3 regions of the Paenibacillus sp. 11B genome follow, and region 3 is predicted to be linked to each of the others. Evidence: riboswitches for the same ligand, from Rfam matches in the RefSeq annotation. Region 3 holds a riboswitch; each other region holds the start of a gene.
The links. Region 3 has a riboswitch for cyclic di-AMP ahead of Q0V21_RS25615 (C40 family peptidase). Riboswitches for the same ligand answer to the same signal wherever they lie in the genome.
Positions count from the first base shown of each region.

Region 1: it holds a riboswitch for cyclic di-AMP, as region 3 does, so the genes downstream of both, Q0V21_RS13775 (C40 family peptidase) here and Q0V21_RS25615 (C40 family peptidase) in region 3, are expected to answer to the same signal.
Region 2: it holds a riboswitch for cyclic di-AMP, as region 3 does, so the genes downstream of both, Q0V21_RS15505 (HAD family hydrolase) here and Q0V21_RS25615 (C40 family peptidase) in region 3, are expected to answer to the same signal.

Region 1 is NZ_JAUKNS010000002.1:1,210,796-1,221,413, forward strand. It holds gene Q0V21_RS13760 (glycine C-acetyltransferase) at 1-792, opposite strand, end outside; gene Q0V21_RS13765 (winged helix-turn-helix transcriptional regulator) at 919-1,218, shown strand; tRNA gene Q0V21_RS13770 (tRNA-Leu) at 1,751-1,834, opposite strand; cyclic di-AMP (ydaO/yuaA leader) riboswitch at 2,141-2,272, shown strand; gene Q0V21_RS13775 (C40 family peptidase) at 2,278-2,742, shown strand; gene Q0V21_RS13780 (carboxymuconolactone decarboxylase family protein) at 2,839-3,168, opposite strand; gene Q0V21_RS13785 (hypothetical protein) at 3,285-3,503, opposite strand; gene Q0V21_RS13790 (hypothetical protein) at 3,628-3,957, opposite strand; gene Q0V21_RS13795 (xanthine phosphoribosyltransferase) at 4,056-4,637, opposite strand; gene Q0V21_RS13800 (YkvI family membrane protein) at 4,842-5,900, shown strand; gene Q0V21_RS13805 (glycosyltransferase family 4 protein) at 5,992-7,122, opposite strand; gene Q0V21_RS13810 (GNAT family N-acetyltransferase) at 7,500-8,054, opposite strand; gene Q0V21_RS13815 (hypothetical protein) at 8,156-9,211, opposite strand; gene Q0V21_RS13820 (Cof-type HAD-IIB family hydrolase) at 9,310-10,113, opposite strand; gene Q0V21_RS13825 (pseudouridine synthase) at 10,612-10,618, opposite strand, start outside.
Region 2 is NZ_JAUKNS010000003.1:98,218-108,835, forward strand. It holds gene Q0V21_RS15460 (nucleotide-binding protein) at 1-1,192, opposite strand, end outside; gene Q0V21_RS15465 (VOC family protein) at 1,355-1,738, opposite strand; gene Q0V21_RS15470 (DUF6612 family protein) at 2,013-2,876, opposite strand; gene Q0V21_RS15475 (thiol-disulfide oxidoreductase DCC family protein) at 2,975-3,397, opposite strand; gene Q0V21_RS15480 (hypothetical protein) at 3,545-3,823, opposite strand; gene Q0V21_RS15485 (zinc ribbon domain-containing protein) at 3,922-4,167, opposite strand; gene Q0V21_RS15490 (organic hydroperoxide resistance protein) at 4,374-4,793, opposite strand; gene Q0V21_RS15495 (Nramp family divalent metal transporter) at 5,251-6,546, shown strand; gene Q0V21_RS15500 (HAD family hydrolase) at 6,712-7,395, opposite strand; gene Q0V21_RS15505 (HAD family hydrolase) at 7,557-7,955, opposite strand; cyclic di-AMP (ydaO/yuaA leader) riboswitch at 8,073-8,248, opposite strand; gene Q0V21_RS15510 (glutathione peroxidase) at 8,616-9,092, shown strand; tRNA gene Q0V21_RS15515 (tRNA-Leu) at 9,242-9,324, opposite strand; gene Q0V21_RS15520 (urease accessory protein UreF) at 9,746-10,447, shown strand.
Region 3 is NZ_JAUKNS010000006.1:305,859-316,476, forward strand. It holds gene speB (agmatinase) at 1-404, opposite strand, end outside; gene speE (polyamine aminopropyltransferase) at 419-1,246, opposite strand; gene Q0V21_RS25595 (transglycosylase domain-containing protein) at 1,660-3,738, shown strand; gene Q0V21_RS25600 (YwhD family protein) at 3,877-4,380, opposite strand; gene Q0V21_RS25605 (M1 family metallopeptidase) at 4,481-6,472, shown strand; gene Q0V21_RS25610 (hypothetical protein) at 6,483-7,325, shown strand; cyclic di-AMP (ydaO/yuaA leader) riboswitch at 7,577-7,714, shown strand; gene Q0V21_RS25615 (C40 family peptidase) at 7,718-8,188, shown strand; gene Q0V21_RS25620 (ATP-dependent DNA ligase) at 8,562-8,801, shown strand; gene Q0V21_RS25625 (hypothetical protein) at 9,157-9,495, shown strand; gene Q0V21_RS25630 (hypothetical protein) at 9,628-10,506, opposite strand.

The DNA.
Region 1 (10,618 bases), on a different contig from region 3:
CTTCAACCATTCGATCAGTTGTTTTTTACCCGCCACATAACCGCCGACAACGCCGATCGCCTTGGAAAGAGTACCAATTTGAAAGTCAATGCGGTCGGACAATCCAAAATGCTTCACGGTTCCCGCACCTGCTCCGAGAACGCCCGAACCGTGGGCATCATCCACATAAGTAATCAGATCGAATTCTTCTGCTATTTTCACGATTTCGGGCAGCTTTGCTATATCACCATCCATGGAGAAAACCCCGTCAGTGATGACCATAATTTTATGGTACTGACCGGATTCCTTGGCATCTTTCGCCTGCTGTCTTAAATCATTCATATCCGAATGCTTAAAGCGAATCACCTTAGCTCTCGACAGGCGGCAGCCATCAATAATCGAAGCATGGTTCAGCTCATCGGATAAAATCGCATCATGCTGGTCCATTACCGCGGATATAGCAGCCATATTGCAGTTAAATCCCGATTGATACACGATAACGGCTTCCGTTTTTTTGAAACGGGCCAGTTTTTCTTCAAGCTCAATATGAAGATCCATCGTACCATTGATTGTTCTCACAGCCCCTGCGCCTGCCCCGTATGTCTGCGACGCCTTAACTGAAGCATCAATCAGGCGGTAATCTGTTGCCAGTCCCAAATAGTTATTGGAAGACAAATTGATTAGGGACTTTCCGTCGATACGAATAACAGGACCATTTGCACCCTGCAGCGTATCGATGACGTTATATAGACCTTTAGTCTTTAGATCTTCGATGTTCGAACTTAAAAATTGGTCCAATGCTTGACTTGACATTCCATTCCCTCCTCGATATACGTATGTCCTCGTACAGGAGACATAGTATTCCTCCAAAAAACCCTGTTATAAAAGGAATTAAACTAATTTCAATGTATCATCTTTTTTATTCTTTGTACACATGTGGTGGACAAAAAAATAAAAATATCCGCAAAAAAACATAGCGATTGCTTCCCCCATTCCCGGAAGCAATCGCTACTAAATCTTTGCTTATATCTCTTGCTGTCATTAACCCTTCAGCTTCGTGAGTTAGAAAAAGACGGTTTAGTCTCTAGAACGATATATCCTGTAGTTCCACCTAAAATAGAGTATCAGCTAACTGATATTGGGCATTCAATGAAGGATATTATTCTTGCGATGTATGATTGGGGGCTTGATTATCAAAAGATGCAAGCAAAGAAAACTCCATTTAGCAAAGAGGTATAGTGATGTGAAATGTCTCCTGACAGTTGTCCGGACGACGCCTATTCCATGGGTAGCCAATCTACGATAATGCTTCAACTTGTAGAAGGGTCATCTTACGAGGAGGTGTTCTAAGGCACGCTCTAGTTCATCTTTATTTCTAACCCGGCCCGTATATCAGGCCGGGTGTCGTTTTTTGTACTTAAACAACTTTATTATCAGAGAACATGTCGGGCTTAGAACTGCTGCTGCGGCTGTTGGAGGAACAGCAGAAAAACAGGCAGCTCTACAAATCGTCCTACTCTGATGACTACAGGGATCAGATTTACGTACACAAGCTGGGCCAGGGGATCAAACCGGGATACATTACGCATTCAGGAATGGCTTGGTCACAGCCATTTTTTCGACTAACGAAACATCTATGCCCACTTGGAATACATATCCAAGATATCATCAGCGCAGGTGATGAGCGGAAGCCTGAATATCCTGACAAATATAAAAAAGGCTCTGATCTGCATAAAAACGCAGAACAGAAACCTATTGATGATGAGTATGATGCGGTCGAGAGGACTCGAACCTCCACGGGGGTTAGCCCACACGGACCTGAACCGTGCGCGTCTGCCAATTCCGCCACGACCGCGTATATCATATCTCCGAGAAATTATATCGCGGCGACAAGAAATAATATATCATGTGCAGGTAATTAGTGTCAACAAAAAAAATATAATTTCCCACTTCAATGTATGTAATATAACCAATACATTGTCCAATTTCTCTCCAGTTGAAACAGTAGTTACTTTTTTGTCATCGATTAGAATCCAACATTCGAGTTTTTTCAACATAAAAAGTCAGAATTCCGTTAACATTGAGGTGCTAAGAAAACATTAAAACAGGTTTGACATTTTCGCATTTATGCAATATAGTTTCAAAAGGTTACAAAAACTTAATTATTCATTTGCCGAGTTTCATGTTTGAAAACGGGGGAACCATTTTGGGTGAATTATTCTTATACATAGGAAATATAGGGAACCTTCTACCGAACCCTTAGCTAACTCCGTAGGCATCGAAGGGAGAACACAAATTTTGAAAAAGCTTATCATCTCCATTTTTGGAGCAGCAGTACTATTTACATCCGGGGCAACAAGCACTGAAGCAAGCAGTATTAACACCGTGGTAAACAACATGACAGGCATACCTTACAAATGGGGTGGCACTACGCTCGCCGGGTTTGATTGCTCGGGATTTATGAGATATATTTTCAACAAATACAGCATTGAATTGCCACGTACTTCGCAGCAGCAAGCCAAGGCTGGCACGCCGGTATCCAAAGCTAATCTGCGTACAGGTGACCTGGTGTTCTTTAATACGATGGGTAATGGCATTTCACATACAGGTGTATATATCGGTGGCGGACAGTTCGCTCACGCTTCAAGCAGCAAGGGTGTAAGCATCACTCAATTATCCAATCCTTACTTCAACGATCGTTACGTAACAGCACGCCGGGTAACAGGACAATATATGTATAACAAAATGTTGGGCAAAATATAAGTTGAACACGAAAAGGCTTCGGTTATAACCGGAGCCTTTTCTTTGTCTGCCCTATTTCTACAGAAAGCTGGACAAAATGATTCTGCAATACATAGGTTAATGTAAAGCCTTCTGTACTCTCATTGCACCCTGAGACAACGCATGGCCTCCGCCTACGGCTCCAGCCACAGCCACCGTCTCCATAATCTCCTGATCGGTCGCTCCTTTGGCACGTGCCTCTTCCACATGGTAGAACGTACATACCTCATTATTGGCAAACAATCCAATGCCCAGGGCAATCAGCTGTTTGGTCTTGGCTTCAATCGCTCCTGCCTGAAAACATTCTCCAGTGAACTCATGATAAGACTTCACCACTGCAGGCAGCACGTCGCTTAATTCACCCATCTGATCTTTATAGGCATGAACCTTATCATTCATCAGTGTCATGGTTACCGCACATCCTCTCGGCTGATATGTTACAAACTCTCACTGTACCTATCTTCTCTCCCGAGAGGTGCAATTATGCCAAAACATCCATGGTAAATGAACCTAAAACGCATGTCCTATTCTTCGAGCAGGCTCTTGCGTGGTTCGCTGAACAACTGGTACTGATAATTCCGGTCAAGCTTGACCACACGACGATTCTGACGGCGAATGAGTACCTGCTCCCCGTCCCAGGCTACGACAATGCCTGTCACATCATTGGACTGAATCTCGTCCCGAATCACCCTTACTTTTTCACCCGATAAACGCAGTACATCCAATTCTGCATCACTGATCATATTCCCGACGCCTACTTTCTCCATAAAAATTATTTACAAAAAGAGACCTAAATGAAAAGTCATTTAGGTCTCACGTGACTGTATTGGACTGTCATGTCATTCGAAAGTATGTCCCGACTGAAAGTTACCGCTGCGCGTGCTCTTTGCTGTCGTTCTTCTCAAACCAAAAATCAAGCACTTTGGCGGACATCACACGTTCTTCAAGGTACTCCACTTGATGCGGTGTAAATTGTTCTTTCCAAGAGAAGGACAACTCTTCGCACAAGCCTACAATCGTCAGCAATTCTGACCAGGCAACGTAGCGTTTGTACCAGAAAAATTGAGGATGTTCAATCATATAGGGATAAAGGTCATCGAATTCCGTATGTTTACAATCCAGGGCACGCTCAAAATGTACTTTCGATTCCGCCAGCTTATCAATAAAAAATTGTTCTGTTGCCGGTTGGTTACCCATGGTGTTGCCTCCTCTCCCTAACATAACCCCATTATAAATGAAATCAGCGGTCATGCAAAGGCATTGTTATAAAAATAGGCACGTTTTCCTTTAAAAAGTCATATTTCGTTATCGTCAAATTGCACGGTACCGTCATTCAATGAACGAATGCGCACCAACGCTTCAACCGGGATGCCCTGCTCACGAATTGTACGCGCTCCGGCCTGAAAACATTTTTCGACCACGACACCGAATCCAACCAGTTCCGCACCCGAACGTTCGATAATTTTAATAACACCGCGAGCAGCATCGCCATTGGCAATAATATCGTCAATGAACAAAATACGATCATTCTCATGGATATATTCACGGGATACCATAATATCCGTTACGATTCCTTTGGTAAAAGAAGGCACTCTTTCACAGTAGGCATCGGGGTCAGCCAAAAGTGTTTTTTTGCGACGGGCGAATACCAGCGGAACACCCAGTTCATATGCGGCAGCAAAGGCGACCGGAATTCCCGAAGACTCCACTGTAATGACCCGAGTTACACCACTTTCACGGAAACGAGCGGCAAATTCACGTCCCATTTCCATCGTCAATGCAGGATCAATCTGGTGATTCAGCAGACCATCCAGCTTCAGCACCTGATCTGACATGACTACACCTTCTTGTAAAATCCGTTGTTTCAATACTTCCATAATTTGACCTCCCAAGCCTATCCTATGACGTAAAAGTATCATAGATCCGGCTATCAGTTCAAGCGAAATTGCCTCTACTCTTGTCCAGAGCATATAAATGACCCCATGCCGCACTTCAATTGTCATGACTTTGATGGGTCAAGCATACCTTGTACCATGGCACCCGCATGTCCAAACTATTCAGGGGCCTGAGAGGGGAAACACATGAAACAGGCATTTCGGGTGCTGCAGATCGCATTTACATACATCGGAACGGTAGTAGGAGCCGGCTTTGCAACAGGGCAGGAGATATTGCAGTTTTTTACCCAGTATGGCAAATGGGCCACCATTACCATTGGCTTATCGACCATACTCTTTGTCTGGTTAGGTACAAAAATGATGCTAATTGCCCATGATACCGGCTCTCGCTCTTACGAGGATCTCAACAAGCATCTATTCGGTCATAAAGCAGGAAATTGGATTACCTGGGTGACTCTCCTGATTCTCATTGGAGTAAACAGTGTCATGTTGGCCGGAGCCGGATCGGTCTTTGTAGAGCATCTGGGGCTCCATTACCAGACAGGTCTGATTGTTACCCTTATCGGTACATATCTGCTGCTTGGACGCGGCATTCAGGCCATCCTGCAAATGAACAGTATCGTGGTGCCCATGATGCTCCTGCTTTCCCTCCTTATGATCACCAGCACCATACATCATCCCGGCGCAAACCGATTTATTACCTTAACCACTGACAGCAATCCAATCCAGGTCTGGTTATCGCCTCTGTTGTATACTTCATTCAACCTGGCGCTTGCCCAAGCTGTACTCGTTCCGGTGGGGAATCAGATTCGCAGCCGAAAAGTACTGAAATGGGGCGGCGTTCTGGGCGGGATTGGTGTAGGATTCATGCTTATGGCAGCTCACTTTGCCATGTCAGCCCAGATGCCTGGCATCACGCAATTTGAAATTCCAATGGGCAGCATTGCCTTTCAACTAGGATGGGTAGTCCAGTCAATCTATGTATCCCTGATTTTCATGGAAATCTTCAGTACGTTTGTAGCCGATATTTATGGAATGACCCTCCAACTCAGACAGCATGTCCGAGTACATCCCAAACTGATCATCCTGGCTATCATGCTCTTATGTTATTCGCTCAGCCAGTTTGGATTCAGTTCACTGCTCTCTATCCTTTACCCCATTTTCGGCAGTTTGGCACTGTTTTGGGGTGCAAAATTAGTAATGGATCGATGGGGAAGCTTTCGCGGGCGCAAAAAACATCTATAACAATGAACGATATGGTTGAATACATCTCTTCCCTTAACATAACAAAAGCCGCTGATAAACCAGCGGCTTCTTTCTTTTCCCTCTCCAGAACCTAATTCTGGCTCGGAAATTGCAAATACATTTTTTTCAGTTCATTGACCGATCTGCCCAGAGAGTAATGGGTTTTGGCTTTCTCACATGCCGAGCGAGCCAGCTCATAACGGTACGCCGGGTCAACCATAACCTTCTCCAACGCTTCTGCCAATGCAGACGGATCTTCTGAGGGCACCAGCAAGCCGTTACTTCCGTTCTCGATCTGCTCTGGTATGCCGCCCACATCTGTCCCTACAAGGGCAAGACAGCTAAGCGCTGCTTCAGCGAAAACAGACCCGAATGCCTCGGCCCGTGAAGGAAGTACAAAGATATCAAAAAATGGCATGAATTCCTCAGGATGCAGCGTATAACCATAAAAGATAGTCTCATTATAAATACCCAGCCGCTGGGCCAATTCTTCCAAATCCGGGCGAATCGGTCCGTCCCCAATAATATGAAGCACGTAATCATGTCCCCGGGCTTTCAGCTCGGCACAGGCTTTGAACAGAATATCCAGCCCTTTCGCCGGAACCAGTCGACATACGGTGACCAGTTGTGGTATGGCATTTTCATGGGGGATGGGCTTGAACCTTTTCTCATCAAAACCGTTCGGAATCACACCGATAACATCAGGATACTGCACATAAGGCGCCAGATAACGACGGAAAGAATCCGATACCGTTAATAGTCGCTCTGCCTGATGCTCCAGCTCACCATAGATCGCCAGCAGAAACTGGTGCTCCGGTCCTTCCGGCTCAATACGGCCGTTCAGGATTAGCTCTCGCTCATAACTGGAGTGAATCGTTTGAATGAGGGGAATATCCGGGAAAACCTTCTTCATTGCAAGCCCCGCGATCGGGTGATGGGCATGAATCAGATCGTAAGGCTTCTGAATACGCAGCTTGGTCCACCACAAATAATCCCGGTAGGTTTGCATATATTTTTGAACGACAGGACTATCCTGATACTGGGTCCAATCGAACGTCTCAAACTGGATATCCTCTCTGCCCTTGTTGCGAATTCGCTTAGGCAGCGAGAACAGATCCATCTCCCACCTCGGGGTTGTAAACCTCTCTTGCATATACGGAATCATAGAGGATACACCTCCGGGCTGCTCCGGAGGAAAGAAAAGCGCCTGCAGCAATCTCACCGTTAGTTTCCCCCTTTCTAGCATAAGTCTTCTCCGTGCATCTTCCATCATGATATACCAGAACATATGTTCAGTAAAGCAACAAAATGAGATTTCCGATCACTCGGACATCAACCAGCTGAATAATAGAATTCATTTCAATATCAATTGTACCATGCTGGTTCTGACGCTGACGACATTACGAATATTGTTAGGTTCTAGCGCACACCTTTACTTCTGAGTCGTATATACAACATATTCAGGAGATGCTCGGCTAAGAAGCGGATATATGAATGGAGAGTTAAACCTCTTTATCGAAATGTCGGTATGCTAATGAAAGCCGGTGAGCAGTGGGTAGCTCCCGGCTTATTACATGTATTTTATATGTTGCATACTGGTTATACAGACAGGCCTGTGGCCGCCTTTTCATATGTACTAAAGCCTTCTGTCTCTCCCACAAAGGTATAGCCATTACGCTTATAGAATTCGTTCAATGTTGCGTTATCCGCACCGCAATCCAATCGGACGATGTGTTTACCCTCAAACTGTATCCCGCTGCTGGACCATTGCAAAATCGACCGTCCCAAACCACTCTGAGCATATTTTCTACGTATCGCTAATCGGTGCAGATAAAGTGCGCCATCCCCGGCATGCGCTTTGCTTCCCCATAAGTGTACATCCCATGCGCTTGGCTGGCTCATTAAAATTACCATGCCAGCTACGTCAGAACCCTTCTTAAATACAAATACGTCCCCACGCTGAATCGCCTCTGCCGTATTATGGGAATCCTCACCCTTTAACAACGCATTCCACTGAGAAGATCCCTGGCTCCGCAGCCATTCAGCTGTTTCCATGAGCAGGGACATCACATCCTCCGTGTCTTCCGGCTGAGCCTGCAGTGCTTTAAATTCATCATTAATGTAGTCTGTTGTGATACTGAAATAGTGTTCCATGATTCTCCTCCACTTCCAGGTCTCTCTTAAACTAATGGTACTATACCGGGAAATGACTTTTTCGTCAAAAAGAAAACAAAAAAGGTAAGAGGATGTCCCTCTTACCCATCTATCTTCGCTTCATCAATAATTTGATTCCGGTATAACATCGTGAGATGTAATGTATCAAATTCAAGCTCTTTGTCCAGCTCCCGCATCAGAACTTCAACCAGACTCTTTCGCTGAGCACTGGTGCCAGGTACCTCGTAATCCATATAGCCTGACAAATCCGCATATGAGGTATCAATCGTTGCTGTACCGACAGGTAATCCTCCGCGTTCTTGCAAATACAGTTGATATATGCGAAATTCCCGATCTTTGCGCACCAACATGACGTAACAGGTTTCTTCAGCAGCTTCAATCTCTTCGAGATCTTCTGGATACTCGATCTCTACCCCATCCGCAAAATCCCGGTGCACCCATTCCAAGGATTCCAGTTCCTGCCCCTGATGCCACATGCGAATTGTAATGGTGTCGATTATTTCTTCATCCAGCTCTCGTACCAGCAGCTCGGCAGCGGCATCCTGATAACTTTCTGCGGGCTCATCATACCAATGTATCTCACCCTGTACATCTGCACCATATTGTTTTAGAGAGGCTTCCGCCACTTCCTGTCCATTCGCGTCATTAAATACATAGGTGGATATGCTGCGTCCGGCGCTTACCATTTCCATCTCCAGCATATGTTCCGGGTCTTCATATGTAAATGATTCGGCTTGTGAACCGGGGATGACGTGTACTTCATTTACAGCATCTCGAATGTTCTTTCCATCGGAATAATACGTATCATCAGACTGCGACGACTGAATTAGCAGATCCGTATGGGATTCTGGCTTCTGTAACACAGAATACAGTGTACCGCAGCTCACAAGCACTTCATATTCAGCAGCACTTACCGCATCCGCAAGAGAACGAATATATTCGTGCACCTTCTCAACAATAACCTGTTCTGACTCGTCAGGTAACGAATTCTGTTCCATTTGAAGGCTGCCGGATACCCGATCCCCTTCCCTGAACACTAGCAGAAGCGAACCCGCATATTGACCGTCCACCATAATATCCTGCACTTCGCCACCTGATGTGCGAAGATCAGGAATAAGCTCTATTTTCAGTTCCATGTACCTGCCTCCTCAGTTCCTAACGTTACTCTGTTAGGATGCCCTTGAGAGCGGTAGTTTATAAGATAAAGCGTCTATTCGATTTAAGAGCACATTGGTTAGACGGACAACACATATTTTTGGATAGCGTGAACTACACCCTGATCGTTGTTTGAAAGTGTAACCTCATCCGCAGCAGCCTTAACTTCCTCCGGGGAATTGTCCATCGCAATCCCTTTGCCTGCAAAGGTCAGCATTGTGATGTCATTGTAGTAGTTACCTACCGCCATGATCTCGGAAGGAAGGATTCCTTTGGCTTCAGCCAGTCTTTTGAGAGCTGCACCTTTGGAAGCTTCGGGATGCATCAGATCAATGAAAAAATCACCGCTGCGTGTCATATAATAAGGAAGATTCCAGGTCGACCACTCCTGTTGCACCGCGTTCATCTGCTCGATTGATCCAAACGCAGTGAATTTGGCAAGTGGTTCTGTCATATCCGCCCACTGTGGCAACTTTAATGGCTCTGCCATGAAGTTTTGATACATCTCGCGTACCTGCAACTCCAAACCTTCCGGCTGATCCACGTAAAGTCCAAACGCCGTGTTGATATCAAAATGCACACCTTGCGTTCGGCAGTATGTTATGAAAGGCTCCAGTCCCTGTCCATCCATCGCAAAATGATGCACCACTTCACGAGTCTCGACCTGTGCCGTTACCGCTCCATTATGTGTAATGACATATCCGTCAAGTCCCATCTGCTCCATAAACGGAATCGTATTCGCCGGGCCTCTGCCTGAACACAGGACAATCTCGGCTCCCTGACGGGAAGCACGAATTAAGGTCTCTTGCGTCATTTCGGTAAGTTCATGATGATCATTAAGCAGCGTTCCATCGACATCCAGTGCGATTAATTTAATTGTCATTGTCTTCATTCCTTATCTGTAAGAGAGTCGCACCCACCCAAACCCTCCCTTCCGAGGGAGGGCCCCAGAGGGCTCTGCCCTCTGGACTCCCGCTTTGTTAACCGGCGGCGGGTGGGATCTTGCTATGTGACGGTTGACGTGGGAGCGCTTGGTTGCCGGGTCCTCCGCTTGACAGCGGCGGTCCCGCCCAAGCTTAAGCGGGACCATTACGGGCAGGGCTTCGCTCCCTGCCCGGGCTCCCTGCTCCGCTTTGCGAAGGGCGGGAGCTGTTGCGCCTGGGGCGCGGTGGGCAGGGCTTCGCACTCTGCCCGGCTCCCTGCTCCGCTCCGCGAAGGGCGGGAGCTGTTGCGCCTGGGGCGCGGTGGGCAGGGCTTCGCACTCTGCCCGGCTCCCTGCTCCGCTCCGCGAAGGGCGGGAGCTGTTGCGCCTTCGGCGCGGTGGGCAGGGCTTCGCTCCCTGCCCAAGCTCCCTGCTCCGCTCCGCGAAGGGCGGGAGCTGTTACTTC
Region 2 (10,618 bases), on a different contig from region 3:
GTCCCGTCTGCTTCAGTTCTTCGTCTCCATCCTGCACGATCATGGCGCATAGTCTCTTCACTTCCCGTTGAAAGATCGGTGAGCTGAGCATTACTTCCTCCTGACTCAGCTGCTTCCAGGAAGGGATATACGGCAGCACAGCATCCAGATGCAGATCAGGCCCTGGCAGGGCATTGATGACGCTGTCCCGATACTTGTTGACAATGAACCGGGCACGGTCAATTACACTTTCATACAGATCCGGTTTGGTGCGTTTCATATGCTGCATCCATTGACCCCAGCGGTGCATAGAAGAGATGTCATCCTCAACCAGCCACACAAATGCATCGGCAGCATCGAAAATCCCCTCACTGCGCCCGTCCCAGCCTGAGTCCCCATCCAGAATGAGCACATCATATTGCCCACAGTCCGCCAAATACCGGATCAGGCTCTTCGTATCCTCACGGGACATTTGCAACAGTTCCTTCCGATTCGATAATGGCCAGAATACATCCGACTTCAGCGCTTCGTGACGAAGCACGTATCCGTCGACTCCTTTGGAGGAAGATTGCACCTGTCCCTGTTTGCCTGATTCCTTCCTGCCCACCTTCAAATCATAAAGCAGACGTGACAGCCCCGTTTCTGCATCAGGTATAAGCTGTGCACTTCTGGACAGACCCTTCTCCAGAAACGGCATTGAGCTATCCAGCGTCTCCAGATTGAGATACAGAACAGCATATCCCGCAACCCCCAGTTGCTTTGCCATATGCATCGCCACCGCAGTCTTGCCACTCCCGCCGGAAGCTGATACAACTCCAATAGAGAGCGCCCCCTGTCCCGGACGATGAGTCTTCTTCCGACGTGGCTGCCGACAAGCATGGAGAACAGCGTCCATTAGGGCAGGCAATGGTTGATATTTCATCAGCCGTTTATCCTCATCCACCTCATCCAGTCCTTCACTCAGCATCAGCCATGGGACACCCGAGGTTTCGCCACCGTTACTCAGCCAGTTGTTCAGAAAATCAGGTTCCGCAATAACCAGATCTGGCAGTTCCCGTCCTTCCTGTTCGTCCATATGGTCTTTGAATGGTTCCCATTGTGAAAAAGCGGTGAAACGTATACTGGAGCCAGACGAACTGCCTTGTACAAAATCAAGCCATGCGCTGATATACTCTCTGTCTTTGGAAGCCAGCACTGCCTTTAGAACAATCAATTCTTCTTCCCTCCCTGCAAAAAAAGCACAAAAAAGCACCGTCCAATAACCGCAAAAATTATGCAGTATATGGACGGTGCTTCCGTCACGTGCTATGAATGTATGGATAATATAGCATACAATTTCTGGAGGAGCAAGGGATTTATTCAAACGATAATCCGATCAAGAATGATAAGGTGCATCAAATTCTACAATATTGCGATCAGGGTCTAACACAAATATCTGTGAAAAACCGGCAACACTATCTGGTCTAGCCTCATACTCAATTCCCTGCTGTTCCAGCCAGGCCAAAGTCTCCTTGTAACTCTTCACCCAGATCGCAAAGTGTCCATCCGTTGTATCGATACCAGCCGTGCGAAGCGTATGTCCCTGCGGATGCTGTAACAGATGAAGCTGTTGATCACCAATGGCATACCATGTGCCTGTGGAGTTAAAAGGCGGCCGTTCAATCTCCTGCATGTGGAGCAAACCGGAATAGAATTTTTTCGCAACCTCAAGATCACGTACAGCCAGACTCACATGGTGGATATGTGCATATTCAATCATTTCTTTGACCTCCTGCCTGAAATAGCCTTCCCTCAACTTCCATCAACTCTAAATCGAATCGCTTACATTGACTATACTATAACACCTTAAACGCTGACCAGAATGCTACAAAAAAAAAGAAAAACACCCCTGAATGAAATGCATCGAACCTATCGGTTCACACAAATTCATATTCTGAAGTGCTTTCTCCAGAAAATCCACCTCACCGTAGCTTAGCTTTAACTAGGCTATATTCTCATCAGAGAATATGAACCCCACTCAAACGGCTCGCTTCTTATTTAGCGCTATCCAAGGCTTCTTGCGGGATTTTGATCTCTTCCACGCCATTATGGTTGGAGAACGTGCTGGTCATTTTCATGTCCATCGAAATTTTCTGTCCTTCCTGCTCCATCTCCATCACCATGTCGACATCCGTACTTGCAGGCAGGTAGGTTTCTTTGTTAATCATATATTTCATTTTCATGCTGGTAATATTCATTTGATCAAGCATGGCTTGAGTCTGGGCGTCCGATCCGTTTTGCTCCATGACCGCTTTGGCCAGCTCCTTCACGTTATCACCGGATACATCAGCGTTAATGACATAGTTGTCGCCTTCTTCCGTAATCTTGGTGTCCTCTGCAATCTTTTTGAATTGCTCCAGCTCACCTTCCGGATTCATGCTTGACTGCATTTGCTCAATCAATGGTTTCGTTTGATCGTCAGGAATTTTGACCCATTGCTCTCCCACCTGGGAATAAATATGATCCGAAGTGATATACTGCTTCACATTCTGCGCTTCCTGTCCGGACATTTCCATCTTCATCTCCTGATAGATCATCATCGGGTCCTTGATGATATCCATCTTCAGCGATGTTTTCACCTGTTGATCCTGGGACTGTTCGCCAGACACCAGCTTCAAATTTTGATCAATATTGGCTTCGGTAGTGAAGCTTTTCATGTCTTTTGTCGCTGCATTCGTTTTTTCAATTAACTCGTCCAATGTTGGGATCTTTGTCTCCTGCTCCGCAGTTGTATTGCCCTCGTTAGACGTTTCGTTGCCAGCTGGCGGCGTTGCTGTACTGTTATCTGCATCGCTTCCGCAAGCGGTCATGCTTACTGCCAATAATGCCCCAATAATTAATGTAGTCCACTTCTTCAAGTTATTTGCCTCCCAAAATAGAATTGATCCGTACTCATTACCCAATTATTCCCGTTATTAATCAATCGCCCTGATACAATATGTTACACTTCAGTTATTCAAAGGAAACGCTCCTTCATTTCAGGTGTAGGCAGCATGCACGCTTCATCTTTACCGAACCAGCGATATCGGTTGCGAGCTACCGTGTTATATATTGCATTGCGAATAAATTTCGGTATAATAATTAGCCCGTACAATAATGGATAAGGGAATTTCAATCCTTTGGCCAGCCGCAGCGCTGCGGTGGAACGCGTATAATATTTCCCATCCTCAATGAGTACAAACGTATCCATGCTGTCTGTGGACAGATTGCCCTTCTCCAGCAATGTTTTCGCTACATCCGATTGAAGTGATGCAAAATGATATTTCCCCTCCGGGTCACGCTTGATAATCCACTTCGTTAAGCCTTGGCAAAAATGACACACTCCGTCCACAAGCACAATCGGGTGTCCCTGATGCTGATCCGTTTGATTTGCAGTCATAATCGTGGCCTCCTCATAGTTGTGCTATTAGAGTAAATTACCCGTTTTCGAGTTATCTCGGTCGCTTTTTTTACATTTTATTTAGGTGTAACGAAAAAAAGAAAAAGAGCGCAGGCTCTGTGCCCACGCTCGTATCTGTTTTGGCAATTACTCGGCAATTGCCTTTTCCATCCATTGGTCGTCGATCATCTGTTGATGAAGGTCACCAGCCCACTGGTCCATGCATTTGCAAATGAAATCTTTGCGACATACCGGACAAGGCGTTTTCTGTAGACGGCTGATATTGGTCAGCTTCCATTCCGGGGAATGGGAGTAGAATACACGGCATTGTGTACCGTCTACCAATTTCATTTTAAATTCATACAATCCGTCTTCCTTGTTGCCACTAGCTAGTTCTAAATTTGCAATACGCGGTCTATAAGACATGGATATCACCTGTTAATTCAAATTTGGTTCATGCAATGACACTTCTTAGTACTAAGTCATATTAAAGAAATTTTAGTTCGATGTCAACTCACGCACATTTACCCGCCAAATAGAATATCAAGAATGGTACCCACCTGACCCTGTTTTTTCCCTTTCAACACATCCGGATCGAATACTTCAACATATCCACAGGAAGAACAGGCGACGAAGAGATAATGATTGTGCTGAATATCGAACATTTTGCTAAGTCCAGCTCCTGACATGGACACTTCCTTAATATTGCAGTCCGTCCCCCTGCATTTGGTACATACAAATCGTCGTTCTATCATCTCTTCAATACTCAATATTGTTCCCCCCTCATTCGAATGTATGACATCAAGCAAGAGTAGATTATGTAAAATAGTACGCTGTCCACCATGCAATCTCCTGCATTCCAACGGGATTATACAATACAAAACCCTGCCGATGGCCAGCAGGGTCTTGTAATCGAACGTCAGGTATCCAAAGATACCCTGCTCTATATGTTCCCTCTACTCCTAGGAGTCAGGTCTTAAACTACATTAAGTACCACATCAATATTGCCGCGTGTTGCTTTGGAGTAAGGACAGAAATCATGTGCCTTGCGCGCCAGATCTTCGGCTTGACTGTGATCCACACCAGGCATGCTCACATCCAAACGTACCGACAGCTGGAAACCGTCATCCGCAGGGTCTTTGCCAATGGATACATTGCTGGTTACCACCACATTCTCCAACTTCACGCCTGCTTTGCGCGCCACATTGGCGAGGGCACTCTCATAACATGCACCGTATCCAGCTGCAAAGAGCTGTTCAGGGTTGGTACCTTCACCACCAGGGCCTCCAAGCTCTTTTGGCATTTTCAGATCATGCTTGAGCACACCATCCGAAGAAGCCACCGAACCTGTACGTCCACCTTTAACTGTCGCTGTTGCTGTATATAAAGCTTCCATTAAAAATCTCTCCTTCACCTTCAAATTTTTTAATGCCTACTATTCAATTTAAACTTCTGGCTTATTTTGAAACGCATGTTGTTCCTTATTCAGCTTTTACATCTTTATTATTTTCATGCACGTGAGATGCACATTGGTTATTTATTAAGGGTTGGGTAATATACTAAGGCACAACTCCTTCTCCGGTAAATCTTGTCCTTCTACACAAAAGTTGCACTAGACAAAAATAATTGAAGGAGTACAATGTAAGTATCAACATAAACGTTTAGACATATCGAAAGTAGTTTAATTACGTTTTTTGATTTTGATTTCATTTTGATTTCAATGTTCAAATTTAATCAAAGGAATGACATCGTTCCTCTTCATATAGAATATCAATACTTCAAAGTCGGGTGATTATATTATGAGTAAAAAAAATCCGTTCAACGCTCCTTCCAATGAACCATTGGCTGCGGGTATGGCCCCCTCTCTCGGGGAAGCCCATAGCTCCATGAAGGTGCCTCAGAACGCTGCTTGGTGGAAAAAGTTCCTAGCTTTTGTTGGACCGGGTTACCTGGTTGCCGTTGGATATATGGATCCCGGGAACTGGGCAACTGATATTGCAGGTGGTTCACAATTCGGCTACACCCTATTGTCCGTTATTCTGATTTCAAACCTGATGGCTGTTGTGTTACAGTCTCTCGCTGGTAAGCTCGGGATTGTCACAGGACGGGATTTGGCGCAAGCCTGCCGCGAACGATTCAGCATGCCTGTCGTGATGGTGTTATGGATATTGTGTGAGCTTGCAATTGCAGCCACCGACCTTGCCGAGGTTATTGGTTCAGCCATCGCGCTCAAACTGTTGTTCAACATTCCCATGTTATATGGCGTCATTATTACCGCTGTCGATGTACTGGTCATTCTTTTGCTGCAAAATAAAGGCTTCCGCGCATTGGAATCGCTCGTTATTGTGCTGATGGCTACCATCGCCCTCTGCTTCGGGATTGACCTTTTTCTCGCCAAACCGGATATGGGCGGCGTCATGCACGGCTTTGTACCCAGTGCCGAAATTTTGCAAAATCCAGCCATGCTCTACATCGCCATCGGCATTATTGGCGCAACCGTGATGCCCCATAATCTGTATCTGCATTCTTCTATCGTACAGACCCGTCAGATTGAAAAGACAACTAAGGGTAAAAAAGAAGCGATTCTGTATACCACCATGGATTCAACAATCGCTTTAACACTGGCCCTGTTCATCAATGCAGCCATCCTGATTGTGTCTGCTGCCGTGTTCCATAGTGCAGGCATGACCCAGGTTGCGGAAATTACGGATGCTTACCATCTGCTGACACCTTTGCTGGGAACCACCATCGCCAGCATCCTGTTCGGTGTAGCCCTGCTGGCTTCAGGCCAGAACTCAACACTCACCGGCACACTGTCCGGTCAGATTGTAATGGAAGGCTTCCTGAACATTCGTATTCCGGCGTGGCTTCGTCGGCTGGTAACACGTCTGATTGCAATCATCCCGGCCGTTATCGTAACAGCTATTGCCGGAGAGCACGGAACAGAAGAACTGCTGATTCTGAGCCAGGTTCTGTTGTCGCTGCAGCTCCCCTTTGCCGTTATTCCACTGATCATGTTTACGAGTGACAAAAAAAGCATGGGGGATTTTGCTAACAAGCTGTGGCTCAAAATCATCTCCTGGATCATTGCCGGAGTTATCGTTATCCTGAATGTGTATCTGATCATCCAGACCATTCGGTTGTTCTAGGTTAAAGAAAACTAATCCGTATTTTGTCTAACTCAAAAAGGCTGATCAACTCAAGTAACGTATCCCTTGAGATGATCAGCCTTTTATATTTTTTAGCAGCAGCCTAATCCAACCTGATCCATACCGATTAGAGATCAGCTCTAAATACCGCTTTTAGTTTATTTATCAATTTTGAGTTACCATCAACAAGGGAAGTAGTTCATCCAGTGATTCAACCGTCCAGTCTGGACGGTCTGCATCTGCTAGCTCCGGCTGGAACCTGCCATACCCCTGCAAAATTCGGATCGTGTGCATACCCAGCTTCTTAGCCGGAATAATATCATTATCAATCCGGTCGCCGATCATGACCGCTTCCTCCGGTTTACATCCCGCTTGTTTCAGAGCTACAGCATACAATTCAGGATCAGGCTTGGACACTCCTTCTTCAGCGGAACAGGCCAGCACATCCACGTACTTACGCAAACCATAGCTATCCAGCCGATTTTCCGTCCCCGGGCTCTGATTGGCAATGATGCCAATCTTATAGTGTTGCGACAACGTCTGGAGAACAGCGTCGGCTGACGCGAAGGGGCGTTCAAGCTCTTTGCGGAACTTCAGCTTCTCCTGTATCTGTTCCCGGTGCCGCTCATCGCTGATCAGGGTACGAATAGCCAGTTTCATCGGCCATTGCTCGTAATTTCGGTAGGAGGCGGCAAATAGTTCTCGTACTGTCTGCATCTCCACCTGATAACCAAGCGCACAAGCTTCTCGAACGAACTGACCAATAATATCATCCACCGGCTCCCACTCGTCCACAAGCGTATCCCCCACATCAAAGAACAACCATTGTATTCCACGTACATCCGGCACGCCTATTCCTCCTCGTTAGCCACAGGAAATTCATTTCCCCATTTCCCAAACCATAAAAAAGAAGACCCACCATCATGCATGAGTCTCCTCAATATTCCGTATATTTATGATTTCAATTATAACAGGCAGCTGACACTGGATCAATCACAGGAATAGTACCACTAACCATTAAGCAGAAACCCAACTTCCCCATTCAAGGAATATACGATACGGTCTGCTCCCATTCCCCGATAGATCCCTTTGGGGTGGCTTTGTTCTGTAATGACACACAGGGACTTGGATGTCCAGGAGCGGCAGATCTGCAAATATCGGCAGGTCAGGTTTAGGCTATTTTCAAAAATAAAAACATTGCCTACACTGCCTTGCGGCAAAAACCATTTCTGAGCTGCAGCCGTGTTCATGCGAATGACATGCTCCACACCAATTCTCCGGAGCCTGCGCTCTTCCCCTGCACTGTTGGTCAGAACGGCAAACGGCATTTTTTTGTACATCAGCAATTTGATAAATTTACGTCCTGCTTCATTTGGAGCAGTCACTAAGATCATCTCTTTATCCATCATTCGTTCCTCCCTTGGCGTGAAAAGACAACAAAAAAGAAGCGTGGGGGACCAAGGCCTCCCGGACGCTTCTTCAATAATCCATAGCAAAAAGACACTATGAACCAGCGTACGGCTTGTTGCCTCTCCCTTTAACGCTTACGAGGTTAGCTGACGGATTCGGGCGCGAGAGTCGCCCTATTTCCGGCTGTCACCGGAAAATTCACCCCATGGATGCCTACTGTCCTGGACAGTTCATCCTGTTGGTTCCCCCGTTTCCCACCCATGAATGAATGGAAACTCAGCGATTAAAACATCGTTCCATTATGTTCCTTAATCAGAGCGATATTATCGTTTGTTTCGTTTTTCATGTAAAATTTAATTGAAATTGGAATTACGATATGAATCATACACCCGTGCCATATCGGTGTAAAGTCTGCGCAGATCACCGAATCGACGGATTTTTGCCATTTCACATCAATAATAGCGCTTACAACACATCCATTCTCCACCCATCTCTTCAAAGCTCTCTAATTCTCTCTTTAGCGAAATTCAGGTAGCAAAACATTCACAGTTCATACACGAGAGGTCCAAATAGCGTTAAAAAAACAATATTAATTTTGCAATATTTAATTGCAATCAATATAATAAATGATAGAAGAATATGAAATGGAGGCGATTTTCATGTCAGTCTACGACTACAAAGTAAACACCCTTCGCGGTCAGGAAGTTGAGATGTCCAACTATCGTGACAAAGTACTGCTTATCGTGAATACAGCAAGCCAATGCGGCCTTACACCTCAATTCAAAGGTCTGCAAGAACTCCAGGATAAGTTCAAAGATTCCCCATTTGAAGTTCTTGGTTTTCCAAGCAACCAGTTTGCACAGGAAAAAGGCTCTTCTGATGATATTGCCGAGTTCTGCCAGATGAACTATGGTGTCAGCTTCCCCATGTTTGAGAAGATCGATGTGAATGGTTCAAGCGCTCATCCTCTATTCCAGCATCTAACCAAAGAAGCACCTGGCGTACTCGGCTCCAAAGCCATCAAATGGAACTTCACCAAATTCCTTGTGGATCAGAACGGACGTGTTTTGAAACGGTATGCTCCCAAAACAACACCTGATAAAATTGAAGCAGACATCAAAGAATTGCTTAAATAACAATTCAAGGCCATCCGAACCCTGCAGACAGAATGAGCATGCATTCAGGGAAACGGGTGACCTTTTTTTGTCTGGACTCATCTTTACTGTAAAAAAACATAAAAAAGAAGCTCCCCGTATGGGAAGCTTCTTCTTAATCGTTCTTATGATGCGGTCGAGAGGACTCGAACCTCCACGGGTATACACCCACTACCCCCTCAAGATAGCGTGTCTGCCATTCCACCACGACCGCATGTCGTAAATAATCGGCAACAGAATTGATTATACCCGCTTCAAGTTTAAATGTAAAGCATTTTTAATATTATCATTTTAACTGCGCTTTCCCTTCCAAAAATCGTATAATCTCGTCATTTTCTCCTAAAAAGCACATATGATTAAAATTGATCCCGTTTTTATATCCGAGCAGGCGGATCACTCTACTTCCTTTATAAGGAACAATTACTCCATTCACCTTAAACAAGATAACTTAAATTGTAATATAAATTAACATAATAAAGATTTTTAAATTTAAAACCCAGAAACTATTGACAAAAAGCGGATATTTATGTGAACATATATATCATATAATTCGGATTTACGAACTTAAAACGAACTAAAACAGAGTATAAATGTTATTTTACATTACATTTAACGAACGTAGGAGGCGAAAGATTGTGAACCGTGGGAATAAGCTGCTCGATTACGTCAAACTGCTTGATTCCTCTATCCAGGTCGGAGGGTTCACCCATTCTTTTGGTATGGATACCCATATTACTGAAGGAACCATTCGCAGTGCTGAAGATCTAGAATCATTCATGCGCTGTCAATTGCACCCCAGTATCGTGCGTCTGGAAGGTATGGCGATTAAAGGCATATACACCGCCACAGATCATAATGACGCGTGGCGTACAGCCCTTATCGACAAACTCGTTCATGTCCAGCGCACCCCAGCAAGCCTCAGAGAACATGCCTCTACAATGGGAAAACGATTGATTAAGCTGGCTCGTGCACTCCACCCCTGGATTGATTTTAGCGAGCTTGAACAGACTCTGGCTAAGTATGAATCCGTTGGCTGCCTTTCCACTGTTCACGCCTGGATTAACCACCACCTCGAAATCCCTGTCGAGGAGGCAGTCCTTGGTTATCTGTATTCAGCCATGAGTGCCTGCATAACCGAAGCCTCCAAGGTGATTCCCCTCACTCCCGATACAACCCAGAACCTGTTGGTTCGCCTCGCCGCAGACCTGGAGCATGAATGGCATACCGTCAGCGCCTCCGCTGCGGATGGACTGGTACAACCAGCCTCAATGTCCATGAAAACATTATTCCCCAGCTTCCATATGCTTGGAGCAGGACTTCACGCCTATAGGGCCTGATCTCTACCCCTTCACCCCCATACAACTCACCTCCTCATACAGTAAAACATGAAAAACACGCCGCACCTCATCGCTGGCGTGTTTTTCATGTCATTTATTTTGTCTATTTAACGTAATTACGCCATTTTACATAATAAAATACACTTATTTCCGTCTTTTTTAATTGTTAGA
Region 3 (10,618 bases):
TCAATATGAATCAGGATAAGGTCGGGATATTTTTTGTACATTTGCTGAATGACAGGCCAAGTAACAAGGTGTTCCCCGCCGAGACCAATCGGGAATTTGTCGTCCGCCAGCAGGCCACCGATATATTCTCCGATGACTTCGAGACTGCGTCCTGCGTTACCGAAAGGCAAAAGCAGATCGCCGGCGTCAAAGTAAGTCATATCCACAATGCTTTTATCCAGGTAAGGGCTGTACTCTTCAAGTCCAACCGAAGCCTGACGGATATGGGAAGGACCAAAACGGGACCCTGGACGGAAGCTGACGGTGTAATCCATCGGCATACCATAAATGACCGCTTTGGAGTTCTCATAATCCTCTGAACTGCAAATAAACACGTTACCTGAATAAGCTTGATCCAATTTCATCTCAATAATCCTCCTTATTTCGTAAGGTCTTCCACGAATTTAGGAAGAACAAACGCCGCTTTGTGCAGACGTGGAGAGTAATATTTCGTATCCATCTCTGGAATCTGCGTCTCGTCCACCTCAAGCGGATTATGTTTTTTGCTCCCCATTGTAAAAGTCCACAGACCACTTGGGTACGTAGGGATATTACAGCCGTACACATGTACGATCGGGAAGATTTCTTTAACGTCCTTGTTTACCTTTTGGATCAGATCCGCTTTGAACCACGGGTTGTCCGTTTGAGCAACGAAGATCCCGTCCTCTTTTAGCGCTTCATAGATGCCTTGGTAGAAACCGCGCTCAAATAGCGGAGCAGCCGGCCCTACAGGCTCTGTGGAGTCAACGATGATTACATCGTATTCATTTTTATGCTCTATAATATGCATGTAGCCATCGTTCACCAGCACTTCGACGTTAGGCTCGTCCAACTTACCGGCGATTTCGGGCAGATACTTTTTGGAATATTCAATCACTTTCCCGTCGATTTCGACAAGAACTGCCTTTTCTACAGCAGCATGCTTAATGACTTCACGGATAACTCCGCCGTCACCGCCACCGACAACCAGCACCTTTTTCGGATTCGGGTGTGTGTTTAGCGCAGGGTGAGCCGCCATTTCATGATAAACGAATTCGTCTTTCACCGTCGTCATCACCATGCCGTCAAGCAGCAACATATTGCCGAATTCCTCGGTCTCTACCATAGCCAGATCTTGAAAATCCGTCTTTTCGCTTACATAGGTCTGCTTAATCTTCGCGGTGATTCCGAATGCGGGGGTCTGTTTCTCCGTAAACCACAATTCCATAATCTCTACCTTCTTTCCGTAAAGTTAATGATCAGCCATACCTGACAAAGCGCGGGTGCGCTGCCAGTTCGCCCAAGCACGTCCAGCGTTCGGCGCCATACAGCGTTATGGTTGCTGGCTGCGGGAAAGGTCCGCGTTTCACTACATTATATAGATTAAATTGACCAGAGCGTACAGAGCGTCTGAGTGATCAAATAATCACTGACAATGGTACTGTTCGATCTTCCTTGCCTGTTGTATGTTGTGCCGAACTGTTATCTTTCATTACCCTTTTGCATTATACGCGATTGACGTTTATACTGCAAAACGGTTTTTTTCTGCAAAAAAGCTATATTTTAAACCGTTAAACGGGATGATTGAATATCCATGTCACCGAATTCCCATACTGGAAAGAAAAGAAAGGAGCCCGTTCCATGACCCAACCAAGCCAAAAGACCCGCAAACGCGGGTTCCGCATATGGAAAGTCATCAAAAGTCTGACTCTGCTCGCTATTCTCGGCCTAATCGCCCTGACAGCAGGATTAGTCTACCTATACGCCACTAGTCTGCCGCTGGCTGACTCGGATCGCAATTCCAGACTGCTGGACAGCCAGGGCGAAGTCATTGCCACTTTCTCGGCGGGAGGCAAAGACTCGGTGCCTGTACAGTTAGGAGATATTTCACCTGACTTAGTCAACGCCACACTTGCAGTTGAGGACCGCAAATTCTATGATCATGTCGGCTTCGACATCCGAGGAATGGGACGGGCTGTACTCGTAAACCTGGAGCATATGCAGATGTCTCAGGGCGCAAGTACACTGACCCAGCAGCTCGCGCGCAACTTGTATTTGTCCCATGAAAAGACGTGGACCCGTAAAGCCAAGGAAGCCATGTACACGGCACAATTGGAGATGAAATACACCAAAGATGAAATTCTGCAGATGTACCTGAATGAAATCTATTACGGTCATGGTGCCTACGGAATCGAAGCGGCTTCGCGGATGTATTTTGGCAAATCGGCCAAACAGTTGACACTCTCCGAAAGTGCCATGCTTGCAGGAATTCCAAAGGGTCCGACGTACTATTCTCCATATAATCATATGAAGAACGCCAAGGATCGGCAGAAGGTTGTACTAAATGCCATGGCTGACATCGGCAAAATTACGCAAGCGGAAGCTGATAAGGCTTATGAGGAAATGCTCTCGTTCAAGCCGGAAAGTGAACGTAAAACCGTGGAAAGCGCCCCCTATTTCCGCGATTATATCCGGAATCTGGCCGTCAAGGAGCTGGGAATCAGCGAAGCGATGCTGGATCATGGAGGATTGAATATATACACCACGCTTGATCTGCGTGTGCAAAAAGCGGCGGAAGACGCCGTAGCCAAAGGCATGGATGCCAAAAGCGAGCTGGAAACCGCTCTGGTATCGATCGATCCCCGTACCGGATACATCAAAGCGATGGTGGGCGGCAAAAATTACCGCACCAATCAGATTAACCATGTACTGGCGACTACACGCCAGCCAGGATCTGCTTTTAAACCGATTATGTATCTGGCTGCCCTGGAATCCAAACAGCTCACCAGTGCTTCCATGTTTAAAAGCGAGCCAACCCTGTTTCATTATGACAATGATCGCAAAACCTATAAACCCGGCAATTTCGGGGATAAGTATTTAGGCGAGATTGATCTGAGACAGGCCATCGCCGCTTCGGACAACATCTACGCGGTAAATACGATTATGCAGATCGGACCTGAACAAGTGGTGAAGATGGCCAAGAATCTAGGGATTACGAGTAATATGAGCCCGGTACCCTCCCTTGCACTCGGAACCTCACCGGTTAGTCCTCTGGAGATGGCTTCCGCATTCTCCGCTATTGCCGCAGGTGGACAGCGAACACCTCCTGTAGCCATTCTGCAAGTGACGGACGCCGCAGGACGAGTAATCTATGAAACACCTCAGACCAAGGCTGAGAGGGTCGTTGAACCCGCTGCTGCTTATGTATTAACACGGTTGATGGAGAGTGTGTTCGAAAATGGCGGAACAGGCAATCGGGTATCTGCAACCATTAAACGGCCTGTCGCTGGCAAAACGGGGACAACGAATACGGATGCCTGGTTAGTTGGCTTTACCCCAGAGCTCTCCACAGCTGTCTGGGTCGGTTACGATCAGGGCAAAGCCATCTCCACATCCGACGGGCGTCGTGCGGCACCTATGTTTGCCCAGTTCACGGAACAGGCTCTTGCCAGTGTTCCACCGAAGATCTTCACCGTACCGGATAACGTCGTCAGTGTATATATCGATCCCGAATCCGGCAAACTGGCGGGCAATGGCTGCGCCGAGAAACGGCTGGAAGTTTTTATTGATGGCACAGAGCCGACTGAGGTCTGTCGCAGCGCTTCAGACGATTCGGGTTCAGAGGATGATAAAAACAGTCGCGAAGTGCAGAATCAGCAGGGAATACAGGAAGAGAAGCATTCATGGTGGAAGGATTTCAAACGCTGGTGGGTGGAATGACCAAAGTGACGTAAATACGTAATGACGCAATTACGTCACTCCAAAATTTCCAGTTTCAGCACAAAAGCAAAAGCCCCGAACCGATCATCTCGGTCACGGGGCTTTTGCTTCTTTTTTTGAACGGCTTTTTCACATTAATTAGGCAAGCGCTTCTTTCAATTCATCTGGAGAAGCGTTCCACCATTCTTCGTTATGCGTAATCAGCAGTTTTTTGAGTGCTGCGCGATCCTCCGGTCCAAGATCATCCAGCATGAACCGGCGCTTCATAGCATAATCCATACGATTCACATGTTCGGCCAGCAGTTTCCATCCACGACGCGCTTCTGTATCAATCCACATCTCACACGCGGTTGCTCCACCATAGAGCTGCCCCTGTTCGTTACGGTCCACAGCTACCCATACCAGCCATACCTGGCGTCCATTGGGTACGTCCTCACGATTGGTGGAGAATTTGATGTTGCGCTCTACCTTACTCTTCGCATGCATTGCACCAATATCGATCTTAGCTTCTCCGTTATCAATAATAACTGGAGACAGGTTGTTCAGATCAATAGAGCCTGCACCGAAGCCTTTGTGTTTGCTCTTTGCACTAACGATATTCAAGGCAATCTGTTTTTTGCCGTTTTGCTCGTTTTGGTCCATTTTATAGCCTCCAAGGGTTGATACAAATATTTTAACTAATAATCGCCCCAATGCAAACATATACATGCTGTAGATGCTTGTCAACGGGAGGTATTTAACGATGATTCCACGACGCGCCAAGAGCTGGCTCACCGCAATTATAGCCCTGTGTGTAATTGCCGGGGGGATATGGCTTGGTCTGGGTACCACACGCTCCATTCATTCTGACTTGCCTGCGCTCGCCCCGGAATCGGGCAAGCCTACGGCACCCGTCAAAACCCAAACATCTCCGGAAAGTATACAGACACCTACCGCTGAAGTGTTCAGCAACCGCGTAGTGGAATATCACATGGATGTGAAGCTGGTAGACGGAAATGTATTACAAGGGACTCAGACGATAACCTGGACACATCCAGGCAAGAAAACCGTCAGTGAGCTTTATTTTCACATGTATCCCAACGCCTTCTCTTCTGCCGACACCACCTTTATGAAAGAATCCGGGGGAAAGCTTCGCGGCGATGTTATGCCCACGGACGGTTATGGTTCCATGCATATTACAGAAATGAAAACAGAGGACGGGCTTTCCCTCCTGCATCGGATGCAATATGTGCAGCCGGATGACGGAAATATGAAAGATACTACCCTAATTAAGGTACGGCTGCCCAAACCTGTTAAAGCCGGTGAAAGCATCACGCTTCACACCCGATTCGAGGTCAAGCTGCCGAAAATTTTTGCCCGCATGGGAACAGCAGATAACTTTGTTATGGCAGGCCAATGGTTTCCTAAACTTAGCGTATATGAGCCAGTAGGCACACGTGGTCGAACGTCCGAAGGCTGGAATTTGCATCAGTATCATGGCAATTCAGAGTTTTATGCAGATTTCGGTATCTATAGTGTACGTATTCGGGTACCGGAAACATACAAGGTGGCTGCTACAGGATTCCCAACCCAGCAAGCTGTGGTGAAGAACGGCGAAAAAATCTATCAGTTCTATGCCGATGATGTACATGATTTTGCCTGGTCAGCCTCACCTGATTTTGTTTATGCGGAAGAGCCCTTCTCTGCTCCTAATGTGCCTGGCGTTCGAATCAAGCTGTACCTCGACCCTGCTCATGAGGATCTGAAGGAACGTTATTTCTATGCAGCCAAAGCAGCACTATCCAATTATAGCAAATGGTTTGGCCCTTATCCGTATTCTACACTGTCCATCGTTGTCCCGCCCAAATCGGGGAATGGTGCAGGGGGAATGGAATACCCTACTTTGGTCACTGCCTTCGGTGCGGATGATTCCGCTCCTGGTTACGATCTGGAACGCACGGTTGTGCACGAGATTGGACATCAGTATTTTTACGGCATGGTCGCCAGTAATGAATTTGAAGAGGCTTGGCTGGACGAAGGATTCACCTCCTATGCGGAAGACAAACTGATGGAACAGGAATACGGACTTATCCCGAATCTGCCCGTACAATCAGGTCTCATTACTTCCCCAGCTCCACTGACACAAGACTCCTGGAAGTTTGATTCCCAGAATCATTATGCAGCCAACGTATACACAAGAGGCAAGCTTGTATTACTCGGGATCGAGCAGCAGGTTGGTGCTAAAACGATGGAGCGCATTCTCTCGACCTATGTGAAGAAATACCGCTTCAAACACCCTACTTCTTCTGATTTTCAAAAGGTCGTGGAACAAGTGACCCGCACGTCCTGGTCGGATTATTTTGAACAATACGTGTACGGAGACGGCATGGCTGACTTTGCAGTGGAGAAGATTAAGGTCACTCCCGTCCTGAAAGACGGTCAAACCTTGTACGAGTCGTCGGTTACAGTGCAGAAAAAAGGCAGTGAATATACGAAGGTGCCTGTTCGAATTATGTTCGAGGATGGGAAAACCATGACGAAAGAATGGGATGGTAGCAAGGAGCGCATTACCTACAAATTGACCTACACTTCCCCGGTTTCCTGGGCGATGACTGATCCGCTATACACGATCGTGCTGGAGAACCATCATATGAACAATTTTCTGAAAGCCGGACTGGATGAGCCAACCAAATCCCGCTGGAGTATGAGCGCAACCAAACTTATAGAAGCTATATTCGGAAGTCTGTCATGGTGAGGTGGATACAGTGAAAGCGAAAATACGTGAAGGCTGGTTTCTCGTCCGTCAGCATATGTTCATTGCGGCACTCTTATTTCTCTATCAATTAATATGGGGATACTTTCTTTATCGGATGGTACAGTCAGCTGTAGTCCCGCTTCTCCTGCGTTATCCTGAACCTGATGCCGGGGAGCTAAGTACGATTCTATTCAAAATGGAGAGCCAGCTTGGTCTGTCAACAAACCCGGAGGTCCATCGCTATTTATGGATTCTAGGGGCTATGCTGCTGCTGCGGATGCTAATTAGCCCACTCATTCAGGCAGGGCTGCTCTACTCACTCCAGCATTTTAATCATTCGGAAGAGCGCGTTCCATTCATTCGCGGCATCAAAAATTTGTGGAAACCGATGCTGTTACTTCACACGATTCGAACCGTATTGCTGCTGCTGCCGGCTTATTGGCTTGCACCGAAGCTCTATTCCATCTTTATGGATGGCTTTCATTCCCTCCAACTGCTCTTGCCGGGTATTCCCTATGTTGCTGGTTGGATTGTATACGGGTGGGTAATACATCATGCCCTTCTCTACATGCAGTTTGGGGTCTCGGCTCCTGACGGGGAAGGCGGAGCCCGTGGTACGTTCCAGGCCTTATGGATTGCTCTGCGCCAAATCATCACTCTGATCGGTATTGCGACCCTGCTGGGCGGTCTTCATCTGCTGGTCTTTGTTGCCTTTACCTCAGCTTCATGGTTAGTAACAGGCTTAACCGGCCTTATACTACAACAAACGTACCCACTTGCCCGGTGCTTGCTGAGTCTGTGGAAAATATGCGCCCATTTCCGGTTATGGCAGTCCAACTCGGTCAAGGAATAAATTGAACGATCAAAATTGTTACTATCTCTATGTAAAGTTAAGTTCATCAAATGCCGTTAAACAAGCAAACCTCGACCTTTCCCCGTCAAAGGTCGAGGTTTTTTTTGCTAATTTTGTTGCTAAACGTTGCCAAAGTGATATACCTCTGTTACAATAATCGCAGTGAGTTTTTAGTAACAACTTTGTAATCTTTACCTTCATATTTGTAACTACTTAAAATTTAATCGTCATTTCTTGATTTCGCAGGTGCACAACTAGCATAGCCAAATTCCTAGCACCTGGGAAGCGGGGGAACCAGTTATGGGTGAATTGATCTTGCAACAGAGGGATCATAGGGGACCTTCAACCGAATCCTTAAGCTAACCTCGCAGGCATTGGAAGGGGTATATCTTTTGTTTAAGAAGAAATTAACCGCAGCTGTACTTAGCCTCACATTCGCATTATCGCTTGGAGCAGGCAGCGCATTCGCAGATTCAAAAATGGACCAAGTCATTGATTCAGCAATGGGAACTACATACAAAAGCGGAGGAACAACGCTTAACGGCTTTGACTGCTCTGGGTTTACAAGTTATGTATTCGACAAGCTGGGCATTGATCTGGCGCGCCAATCAAGTTCACAATTCGACATGGGCGATTCAGTATCCCGTATGGAAATGAGACCAGGTGATCTGGTATTCTTCAATACAACGGGCAAAGGGGTCTCGCACGTAGGAATCTTTGTAGGAGATGGAAAGTTTGCACACTCCTCTTCTTCCAAAGGAGTTACAATCAGCGCATTAAGTGAAAGCTATTGGGCTAACCGCTATGTTGGCGCTAAACGCATTATGAGCACGGACGCATATGAGACATTGGCCATCGACTAGGGACAAGCGGAGCAACGTCATGCTGTAACAATAACACTACTGTAACGAAGCATAATAGAACCGTCTGGTACATTCTCCGCAGGAATGTATCCGGCGGTTTTTTTGTGCTTCGTTTCATCAAAAGTATTTTGGGATAAGCTATCTAACCTAACTTTACTTTTTTCAGGGCTATTTTGCATTGCTTCGTCCGTGCTCTTATAATGTTTTTACCCATCCCACTATAATATAAACGAAATTACCGGAACTTTTGTTTCACGTATCTACATAAAAGTGTACAAAAAGAATATGTACATAATTCTCAGTTATACCAGTGAACCCATATACCTCTGGAATGCCGATTATGATATGTTCATTATGGAGAGGTGTAGCATATATGTTAAATCAACCAATCAAACCTATGCTGCTGTATCCGTTGCAGCCTAATCAAATAAAAAGATGGAAGTATAATAGTTTGAAATGGGATGGCTTTAGAATACTGATCCACTATGAGAATGGTAAAGTTCGTGCATTTTCAAGGCACGGTTACGGAAATTACATCAAGGTTTCCGGAATTGTTAGATATAAAGCTTCCCGTAAAATCAGCGATCCTGGATGGAGAGTGCATAGCATTTGATTTAACCCAGCCCAAGGATCAGCCACCGAAATACTGGTGGGATGATGCTATGGTAAGATTTAATACTAAAACTGAGTCAGGGGTTAAAAGAATTGTGACCACTAGTGGACCGAGTTCACGATCTATTATGCAACTTAAGCACAATTGCTGCTGTACTCTATGTTACAGTAAAGTAATATTCTTGAGGAGGTCTTTTTCTTTTGCATACTGAACACCTGGACATCATAAACAACGGCTAAATAGGAAATACGAACCAATCCTTTTGATTACTTTTATGCTATAATATGGTCAAAAATTAAAAGGAGTTGTATTTATCTCTAACCGGAAAATTATATTTGTTCTGCTTGCTTTACTTTTGTTTTTGTACGGCTGCACGAGCAAATCAGTTAGCGAAAAGCGTTTAGTTGCAAAGTCAGATAATTGGGTAGTTACAATTGATCTTGTACCAAATGAAGATAAGTACGAAGAAATTCCTTCCATACAATATATTGGAGAAGATCCTGTTGATGAAGAGGTAGAAGTTAATATTCTACATCCAAACAACAGTGCAACTAAAAACACAGTTAGTACTACAATTTCTCCAAATGAAGTGATTCAACTACCTACAAGGAGCAGTGTGGATGATTGGAAAGATGTTAAAAGTGTGAAGATAGTTTGGGGAGGAGAGGAAGAGGAAATTCCTGTAACTGAATGAGCACTATCTTAACACAATGGAAGAAGAGAAACAGCTTGAAAACGCTTATAGCCCTTAGCTTCCTCGGAAGCAATAAGGGCTATAAGCGTTTATTTTCTTATTTTTTTTCTTAAACTACACTAATCTACCCGATTAGTAGTTTTTGTTTGTCCAGTTCCAACGAGCACCAACTTCATCAGACGGATCATAATTTGATGAAGGACTTATTGTGATTGTTGGCACACCCGAGAAACCAAGCTCTCCATTTGCCAAATAAGTCCTATGGAAGTATTTCCCAACGGCAGAGCTTGAGTCAGGGGCGCTGTTATTACTATGTGCCTTACCCGCTTTTACTTGGCCAGAACCTTTGTGTCCGTCAACTGTGTAGTAGCCACAGTCTTGGCTCCACCAACTACCAATTAGGTTAATAGCCCAACCCACTCCAGCTCCTGGATTGTATGTGTTGTATCCTGACCAAATAGTACCGCCATTTGTTCTTCTCGATGGGCAACCTGGGTATGCAGTTGGGCGGTCTTGGTATCCTCTCGCTTGATAAGAGTACTTAGCTGTTTCCGGATACGGATCGAAATCATCGGTCCAAGCAATCCCGAATTTCTCTTCGGATGTGAAATTTGGTCTGTAGCTCCAATCCCAATTGTATGAAAAGATAAAATCAACATAACCTGATGGAGCTTTAACTTGACTCACTACCAAGCTATGGGTCCAGTTAGGTAAAGACATGAGGCTAAAATCCTCGGCAACCCCTTCTTCACTCTCGGTTAGTTGGCCAAGAGCGTTTTTGTGAGCTGTAAAGATCGCTTTTTCCTCATAAAGATATTCCTTTTGATACAGTTCTAATGTATCGATTACTTCTTGAGTGTATCCTGCGTTTTTCAGATAAGTATTGATCTCTTGCTCGTTTATTCCATTTAATTCAATGACTTGATCCTCCGCGGCTGCAGATCCAGCTAAAACACTTGTGAATAAGCTTAAAATTAACAGTAAGGTTGTAAATCTTTTTTTCTTTACCATTCAACTATACATCCCTTCTCTATAAAATAGTATAAAACCAAGGATATAATACTATTTAATCCCATTTATGTATATGGGTATAAGGTCATTTAGGAAAATGGTTTATTTCTTT